DNA from 3 places in the Clostridium ljungdahlii DSM 13528 genome. Region 1 is predicted to be linked to each of the others. Evidence: riboswitches for the same ligand, from Rfam matches in the RefSeq annotation. Region 1 holds a riboswitch; each other region holds the start of a gene.
What was found. Region 1 has a riboswitch for S-adenosylmethionine ahead of metA (homoserine O-acetyltransferase MetA). Riboswitches for the same ligand answer to the same signal wherever they lie in the genome.
Positions count from the first base shown of each region.

Region 2: it holds a riboswitch for S-adenosylmethionine, as region 1 does, so the genes downstream of both, CLJU_RS02250 (methionine ABC transporter ATP-binding protein) here and metA (homoserine O-acetyltransferase MetA) in region 1, are expected to answer to the same signal.
Region 3: it holds a riboswitch for S-adenosylmethionine, as region 1 does, so the genes downstream of both, metK (methionine adenosyltransferase) here and metA (homoserine O-acetyltransferase MetA) in region 1, are expected to answer to the same signal.

Region 1 covers NC_014328.1:2,694,457-2,697,743, forward strand. Annotated here, with positions in the region: gene CLJU_RS11965 (APC family permease) at 1-873, opposite strand, end outside; SAM riboswitch class I at 1,116-1,223, shown strand; gene metA (homoserine O-acetyltransferase MetA) at 1,451-2,368, shown strand; gene CLJU_RS11975 (methyl-accepting chemotaxis protein) at 2,465-3,287, opposite strand, start outside.
Region 2 covers NC_014328.1:488,741-492,027, reverse strand. Annotated here, with positions in the region: gene larA (nickel-dependent lactate racemase) at 1-284, opposite strand, end outside; gene CLJU_RS02255 (methionine ABC transporter permease) at 366-1,022, opposite strand; gene CLJU_RS02250 (methionine ABC transporter ATP-binding protein) at 1,025-1,981, opposite strand; SAM riboswitch class I at 2,060-2,160, opposite strand; gene CLJU_RS02245 (response regulator transcription factor) at 2,275-2,970, shown strand; gene CLJU_RS02240 (ATP-binding cassette domain-containing protein) at 3,057-3,287, shown strand, end outside.
Region 3 covers NC_014328.1:2,590,448-2,593,734, forward strand. Annotated here, with positions in the region: gene nifB (nitrogenase cofactor biosynthesis protein NifB) at 1-742, opposite strand, end outside; gene metK (methionine adenosyltransferase) at 965-1,705, opposite strand; SAM riboswitch class I at 2,136-2,236, opposite strand; gene CLJU_RS11585 (3-hydroxyacyl-CoA dehydrogenase family protein) at 2,274-3,230, opposite strand.

The sequences.
Region 1 (3,287 bases):
GATAACAAATACAAACAGCAGTGAACCACCTACTGATGAAAAAACTGTCTGAAAAGCTAATTTAGCTCCTGCTTCACCGCCAGCCATCATAACCTTATTTGTTACTGCTCCAGCTAACCCTACATAATAGAGTATGTAAATAATCATAATTACAAAAGTTCCTCCAACAAGAGCCAATGGAAGATTTTTCTTTGCATCTTTTAACTCAGCATTAATACTTGTAGCAATTATCCATCCTTCATAAGCAAAAGCTGTAGCAACAACAGCTGTAAATAATGCATTAGAAGTATTGACTTCCTTTACTACTGTTGTAAAATTATATGCAATCATGCCATTACCCACACCTACAACTGTTCCAATTACAGCCATTAAAGCTAGTGGAATAAGCTTTATAATAGTTGTACTAACCTGAAATTTACCTGCTAAAATTGGTGACAGTGAATTTAACGCAAAACTTGCTATCAAATATAGACCTGCAATAGTCATGCACTCTCCACCTGTAATTGAGAATCCAAGTAATACACAAGTATATCTAGCGGAAACCCATGCTAATACTGACGTCAATGTTGGATAGTAAATGAGTGCCATAAACCACCCAACATAATATGCATATTTTTTGCCCAAAGTAGCTTCTGCATAATCCACTACACCGTTTACATATTGATACTTAGTTGCCATTACAGCAAAAGTATAGGCACAAGAAATCATAATAATACCACCTATAACCCAGGCCAGTATGCCAAGTGTAAGATTTCCACCTGTTGCAGTTAAAACTTTTTCTGCTTTAAAAAATACACCACTACCTATAACAATACCAATAACCATGGCTATAGCCGTAATAAGGCCATACCTTTTTTCTAACTTTGATTCCATAATCAAATATCCCCCTCTTTGATTTATTAATATTATACTGAATATTGCTTTTATACATCATGCTATCTAAGCACTACAAACAGCATGACATATTAATTTTTATTGTACCACAGAATTAAGCATTTACCAACATTTCTTTTTCTTCATTGTTATGAATTTTCAATTTATTTATTCATATACTTGTATTTGACAAAAGTTTAATTTTAGTATACTATATAATAAACTAAATAAAATCAATTTAAATCTTATCAAGAGTGGCGGAGGGACTGGCCCTATGAAACCCGACAACCAACATTTTTCATTTGAATGTATGGTGTTAATTCCAGCAGATTATTTCTGAAAGATAAGGAAAATAGTTTATATAATTAGTATTAAAAGTTGTTTTTCTTATGAAAACAGCTTTTTTATTATACAAATTATTTAAATTAACCTATTCCTTTGTATAGCTGTTCACTACTTAAATATGCAAAATAAGATTTTTATTTGATTAAGGCATTTGATAAAAAATATCCTAGCATACTGAATAGTTATTTCTTTGAAGATGCCTAAGCTACCTATATATAAAGGAGGATTTTTTATGCCAATAAATATACCCAATGACCTTCCAGCTTCTAAAACACTGAAGGCTGAAAACATATTTGTAATGAATGAAAAACGTGCATTAAAACAAGATATAAGACCTCTTAATATAGTCATATTGAATCTAATGCCGGTTAAAACCGTTACGGAAGTACAACTTTTAAGGTTGCTTAGTAATTCCCCTATTCAAGTTGATATAACATTAATGTATCCTAAATCTCACAGATCAAAAAATACTTCAGAACAATATCTTCTCAAGTATTATGAAACTTTTGATGAAATAAAGGGCAGAAAATTTGATGGCATGATAATAACAGGAGCACCTGTTGAAAAACTGAAATTTGAAGATGTTGACTATTGGGATGAATTAACTGAAATAATGGACTGGAGTAAAAAAAACGTGTATTCAACACTGCACATATGTTGGGGCTCTCAGGCCGGACTTTACCACCATTTTGGTATTCCAAAATATATTTTAGATAAAAAAATGTTTGGTGTTTTTGCACATATAATAAATGAAGAAAACACACAGTTACTTAGAGGATTTGACGATATATTTTACGCACCTCATTCAAGGCATACCTGTGTAAAAAAAGAAGATATTGAAAAAGTACCTGAATTAGAAATACTTTCAGAATCAAAAGATGCCGGAGTCTATATAGTATCAACAAAAGGCGGACGTCAAATTTTTGTAACAGGGCATCCTGAATATGATACCTTAACATTAAAATCAGAATATGACAGGGACGTAGCAGCTAATTTGCCCATAGAAATTCCGAAAAATTATTTTCCTCATAATGATACAGCAAAACAGCCTAGAGCAACTTGGAAAAGTCATGCCAACCTTTTATTTCTAAACTGGCTAAATTACTATGTATATCAAGAGACACCTTATAATTTGGATAGTCTTCAATAACATAGAAAAATGGAAATGACCTTTTAATAAAATAGTGTCATTTCCATTTTTTATAGATCTCTACAATTTCATAAATAGATTCGAAATAACCAAAATCTATTTAATAAGTTTATTCATATCTTCAGCAACATTTCTAAGTTCATTAATGTTAGCTTCTATTTCTTCACTGGTGGCAGCATTTTGAGATATTGTTTCTGTTATCATTTCATATTTTGATATTGTATCTTTTGTCATATTCGATACTTCTTCATTAAATTGAACTACATTTTTAGTTTTTGTAAATAATGTAGTAGAAGCGTTATTTGTATCCAGAACATTATTACTAAATAATTTCAAATTGGAAGTCATAGCATTTATTCCTCTGACTGTTTCATTAATAATACTATTACCGTTCTGAGACTTTTCGCTATTATACGTCATTTGTTTTTGAACTACATCAATTTTATTTTTTAGTTCATCCACTATTGCACTTGCTTGATTAAGTGATTGTTTTGTTCCTTCAGCTAATTTTCTTATTTCATCTGCTACTACTGCAAACCCTTTACCATTTTCACCTGCTCTTGCTGATTCAATTGATGCATTTAAAGCAAGAAGATTAGTTTGTTCTGATATATCTCCTATAATATTTAATATCTCATCTACTTGTCTTGATTTTTGCTTTAAATCTTTTGTAGACTTAAACGTATCCTCTATACTATTTTTTATATCCATAATAATTGAAAGAGTATCATTTAAAGATTTCTGATTTTTATCTGTAATATTTATAAAGTAATTTATTTTATCTTCACTATCCTTGGTTTTTTTAGCAACAACCTCATTAGCATTTAATAAAGTATTTAATATTTCTTTATTCTTATTTGATTTATCAAGCATTTCACCAAAACTTTTTGATACAGATTGGCTTGTCTCTGAAACTTCC
Region 2 (3,287 bases), 2.2 Mb from region 1:
GAATTTATACTCCTTATTCTTCTCAAAAGTGCAGGCATAATAATTTTGCTAGGAACAGGTCTTGTATGATCGCTGCTTATTATAACTATACTTTTTTTATTCTCAGCCAATTGTTCAAGTTTAGGTGAGTTTATAGGATTGTCAAGAGCTTTTTCTACTATTTCCAATTGTCCTAGCTCTGCTTTATATTCGCTTGCTTTTGATTCAAGTATGCCAAGTAAGTTGTTGTCATTTATTTCAGCTTCTATTATTTTTTTATGGTATGGTAATTCTATTTTAGCCATTCTAATTTCCTCCGAGAAATGTATTTTTAAAGTGACTCTACAATAATTACTTTACCAAACAAATACGATCTCAACAAATAATTATTTGTTAAGCTTTTTATATATAAGATTTCCTATAGTTTGAAGTACCTGGACAAAAATTATGAGTATTATTACAGTGTATACCATTATGTCAGTCTGAAATCTATAATATCCATATTTTACTGCCACATCTCCAAGTCCACCTCCGCCTACTGTACCTGCCATAGCTGAACATCCAACTACACTTATTACAGTAAGAGTTATGCCAAGTACTATAGAAGGAAGTGCCTCTTTAATCATAACTTTAAATATTATCTGCATATTACTTGCACCAAACGATTTTGCAGCTTCTATTATTCCCGGATCTATCTCTTTAAGTGAAGATTCAATCACTCTCGATGCAAAAGGTGCTGCTGCTATTGTAATAGGAACTATTGCTGCTGTTGTACCTATGGTTTTTCCAACAATAAGCTTTGTAAAAGGAAAAATTGCTATCATAAGTATTATAAAAGGAAATGACCTCAATAAATTTACTATTGCATCCAGTATCTTGTATACTACTTTATTAGGCTTTAATCCACCAGGTTCAGTTACAACTAGTAAAATAGCAGGTATAAATCCTATAATTACTGCAAGTATTGTAGAAACTATAACCATATAAAATGTTTGTCCAATAGCAGGAAGTAGTATTTCCTGAAATGTTTCACTAAATCCCATGTTTACTCTACCTCCCAGTTAACATTTTTTGAAGAAAGATAATTACATATACTTTCTTTGTCTTTATCATTTACATTTATAACCAGACTTCCTAAAACATCACTGCGGAATCTTTCAAGTTTTCCCCATACTATAGAAAACTTTATATTCAAATCTATAGCCATAGAAGTTATCAAATTGTCCTGGCTTATTTCCTTAGGAAAGAATATTCTTATGTTTATACCTTCATCTGGAAGTAAACTATCATTTCCAAGCAGCTTCTTTAGATTTTTCCCTGGTTTTAAAAATATTTCCTCTACATTTCCAGAAGTTTTTATTTCGCCTTCATCTATAATGGCAATTTTACTACATATTTCTTTTATAACTTCCATTTGATGGGTTACAACTACTATGGTTATTTTAAATTCATTGTTTATTTTTCTCAAAAGCTCAAGTATTGACTTGGTAGTATTTGGGTCAAGTGCAGATGTGGCTTCATCACAAAGTAGTATACTTGGATTTAGCGCCAAAGCTCTTGCAATAGCTACTCTTTGTTTTTGTCCACCGCTTAATTCGGAGGGCATGCTCTTTGCTTTATCACTAAGGCCTACTAAATTTAACAATTCTTTTACCCTAGTTTTTATTTTACTTTTTTCTAATCCCCAGACTTCAAGTGGAAGTGAGATATTATCATATACATTTTTTCTGTTTAATAAATTAAAATTTTGAAATATCATTCCCAAGTTTTTTCTAAAAGTCCTTATTTCTTTACCTTTTAAATCTTTCACTTCTTTGCCCATTACCTTTATGCTTCCTGCGTCATAGCTTTCAAGACCATTCAAGCACCTTAAAAGTGTAGATTTTCCAGCACCACTGTGACCAACTATTCCAAATATTTCACCTTCTTGTATATGAAGATTTATACTTTTAAGCACACTTTTATTGTTAAAACTCTTGCCTACATTATTAATATCTATCAATATATTTAACCTCCCATATCAATTTTAAGAAAAAATAAAAGCCCGAGAAAAATCTCAGACTTAGTTAACTCAAAATTTCTCTCATCTTTCAGCTCTCGCTGCAGGATTTAGCACCATTATACACTGTACTGGTTGCTGGATTTCATAGGGCCCGTTCCCTCAATCACTCTTGATAAGTTCAAGATTTATATTCAATTATGCTTTTAATTATAGACGTGACGATTTATTATGTCAATACATCCTATCTAAAAATGTTATAATTGTCTTAACTCAAAAACTCTGGAGGAATACCTATGAACAAAAATATAAATATTTTAATAGTAGAAGATGATACAGATATAAATAAGTTATTGTGCAAGATACTAGAAAAAAATAATTACAATGTCCGCGGGGCTTTTTCAGGTACTGAAGCTGAAATGTGCATTGAAAAATATGACTTTCAGCTAGTTTTACTTGACTTGATGCTTCCTGGCATTACAGGCGAAAAACTTATAGAAAAAATACGAAAGGTTAAAACTATGCCTGTCATTGTAATATCTGCAAAAACAGCTCAAGAAACAAAAATTGAAGTTTTAAAGCTAGGTGCAGATGATTTCATATCGAAACCTTTCGATGTAGAAGAAGTATTGGCAAGAGTTTGTGCACAACTCAGAAGGTACATGATATTTTCAAACTCAAATGAAAAACAAAACATATTGACCTATAAAAATATGACCTTAGATCGAGAAAATCACAAAGTCTTTATACGTTCTCAGGAAGTACTATTAACTATAAGGGAATTTTGTATACTAGAACTTCTAATGTCTTACCCCAAAAAAGTATTTACAAAGGCTAATTTATTTGAACATGTGTGGAAAGATAAATTTATAAGCGATGATAACACCATAAATGTGCATATGAGCAACCTTCGCTCTAAAATAGCTAAAATTGATTCGAACACAGAATACATACATACCGTTTGGGGAATAGGGTTTAAGATGAAAGATTAAACTTAATCATTTCTTAAGTTTTTCTTTAGTGTATCTTGCTGATTTTGTTCTAATATAAAATCAACAAGAAAACGGAGGTTGATATCATGAATGATTTAGTGCTTCATACAAAAAATCTTACTAAAAAATACAAAAATCACAAGGCACTTGATAATGTAAATATTAAAATAAGTAAAGGTGACATATACGGTCTTGTAGGCAAAAATGGCGCTGGCAAGACAACCCTTATGAGAATAATAACAGGTCTTTCTTTGCAAGATAACGGTGAAATAGAATTATTTTCAAAAACTAGCAAAGACGAATTAAACAAAGAACGA
Region 3 (3,287 bases), 100 kb from region 1:
ATTCCACTTCAGTTACTGTAGGATTATTCTCAAATACACTTTCCTTAACAGGTATAAGATGCATAATATTCGTCATATATGCTCCACATTCCTTAACTTTCTTTACTATTTCAGGGATATGCAGATCATTAATTCCCTTTATCATAACTATATTTACTTTGCATACTATTCCTTTTTGTGCAGCATATTTAAGTCCTGACAATTGATTATTTAAAAGTACTCTTCCTGCCTCTTCTCCAACAAAAGTATCTCCTAAATAGTTTACAAATTTATATACTTTTCCACCTATTTTAGGATCAACTGCATTTATAGTTACAGTTAAATGTGTAACTCCTAATTCTATTAATTTGTCTGCATAAAAAGGAAGCATTAAACCATTAGTTGAAAGACAAAAAGTAATATCTTTTGATTCTTTCTTTATTAATTCTATGGATTTTTTAGTCTCATCAAAATTTGCAAGAGGATCGCCAGGCCCTGCTATACCTACTACTGTCAAATTTCTTACCTTATCCCTCACTATTTTAAATTTGTCTCTAGCTCCTTCAGGTGTTAGCACTTCACTTGTTACTCCAGGTCTGGTTTCATTTACACAATCATATTTTCTGTTACAAAAATTACAACTTACATTACACTTTGGAGCCACAGGTATATGCATTCTTGCATATTTATGGGCAATACAATTATAACAAGGATGCGTAAGTGTCTTTTCACTAATAGATTTTGTTGCAAGCTCTTTACTCATATTTTATTATCTCCTTTTCTACATCAAGTGATTCTTAGATTCAGGTGGAGTTTGCTTATAAGGAATACCTTTTCTCCATCTGAACCTTAGAAGAACTTATCCAGGCGCGTAGCAGTGCTTATCCCCCGCTTTGAAAAAATGGGAGTGTTAGCAATGGTAGCGATCGGATAAAAAAGGCCAAAGCAATATTTAAATTACTTTAGCCTTCAGTTTTCTGATCAACTAAATTTTTAAGGATAAACTACTATCCAATTCTTTTTTTATTTCATTAACTTTATCAAGTCTTTCCCAAGGAAGATCTATATCAGTTCTCCCGAAATGGCCATAAGCAGCTGTTTTTTTATATATAGGTCTCCTTAAATCCAGATCTCTTATAATTGCCCCAGGTCTTAAATCAAAAAGTTTATTTATAATTTCTAATATTTTATCTTTGCTAATCTTTTCTGTATTAAAAGTATCTACACTAATTGATACCGGTCTTGCAACTCCTATGGCATAAGCAATTTCTACTTCTATTTTATCTGCAGCTCCTGCTGCTACTAAATTCTTTGCTACCCATCTTGCAGCATAGGCTCCTGATCTATCAACTTTCGTTGGATCTTTTCCAGAAAATGCACCACCACCATGTCTTCCATATCCTCCATAGGTATCAACTATTATCTTTCTACCTGTAAGACCTGAGTCGGTTTCAGGGCCTCCTTTTACAAATCTTCCTGTTGGATTTACAAGATATCTTGTATTTGAATCAATAAATTTATGTGGTATTACACTTTTAATAACGAATTCTATCAAATCTTTTTCAATTTTATCATGAGTTATATTCTCATCATGTTGAGAAGAAATTAATACAGTATCCACTCTTACAGGTTTTTCACCTTCATATTCCACTATTTGATCACAAATCTTATCTGGATGACCTTCTGTCACTGATTCTGATGTAAATAATCTTCCCATTTCTATCATCCTCCAATAAATTTTTACTTAACTGCATCTTAGTCCATTGATTATTTAAATAAACAAAGTTCTTGGCATAAGATGGAGTTTTAACTCCATCTTATGCTTAGAACTCGTTATCCAGAGACGTAGCTGCTCTTTACTCCCACTTGGATAAGAGGGTAGTATTAGAGCAGGTAGTCATCGGATAAAAAAAGGCCAGGTTTCACACCATAGAAAAATCTTGCCCTCAAAACTTTTCTATGTAAATAAATGAAACTTGACCTCTAGTTTGTCTAGTCAACCAATAGACATTTAATACATTATTTTAAATAAAACTTCTTATTTTAAAATCGGATGAGTGCTCAAAGAGTAATGAGTCATATTAAAATATTTAACATGTCTTATTAAAAATAAAAAAACTTCCTGTTAGAAACTTCAGGAAGTTATGTCCTCTTGTTTCTCATCTGTCAGGTTTTACCTGCTGGAATTAACACCTTGAATATAAATTCAGGTTGTCGGGCATCATAGGGCCAGTCCCTCTGCCTCTCTTGATAAGAAATTTATTTGTTTAATTGTACTATAGTGTAAACTATATTTATTTGTTTGTCAACATAAATTTTTCTTTATCTCTTTCTAGAAAATAAAATAGCAATTCTGCCCGTTCTTTCTGTTTCTTTTCTAAAGTATCTGGTGCCCAATTGTAGAATCCTTGTCCGCTCTTACTTCCTAATTCTCCATTTTTAACTTTGCTTTTAATTAATTTGGAAGGCTCATTTGAATTGCAAAGATCTTTTAATAAATAAGAAGCTATTGAATTAACTGTGTCAAGCCCTGCTAAATCTGCAGTGCAAATTGGTCCTGTAATAGGTAGTCTTCTTCCAAGCCCATATTCAATAGCCTTATCAACCTCTTCTGGTTTTGCCCATTCCTGTTCTACTATATATAAAGCCTCTCTTAAAAGTGCATGCTGAAGTCGATTTCCAATAAAGCCTTGACATTCTTTCTCCATTCTAATAGCTTTTTTGCCTATAAATTCAACCCATTCCATAGTTATTTTCATTGTTTCATCTGATGTTCTTTTACCAGGCACCACCTCTACAAGAGGAATTAATTGTGGTGGATTCCAAAAATGAGCAACTACTACTCTTTCCGGATGCTTTGTATTCTTAGCTATATCTGTTGGTAATAATCCTGACGTACAACTCGATAAAATTATATTGTTAGGGCAAATTTCATCTAACTCTTTAAAAATATCTTGTTTAAGCTCTAAATTTTCTGCTAAACATTCAATTACTAAATCAGCACTTTGAGCTGCCTCTATAATTGTTTTAACAACTTTTATTTTACATAGAATTTCTTCTGGTTGTTTGTTATGAAATTTACCTTTTTCCTTAAAAAGTTTTAAACTTGATTCTATATTTTTCATTCCTTTGTTTAAACTTTTATCCGACCTTCCATACAATAATACATCTAATCCTGCTTGGGCACACAATAATGCTATTCCATGTCCCATCGTTCCAGTACCTAATACAGATACAGTTTTAATTTTCATATTCCCGCTCTCCTTAACATAATACTTACCAATTGCTTTTTATTTCATTAAGTAAAA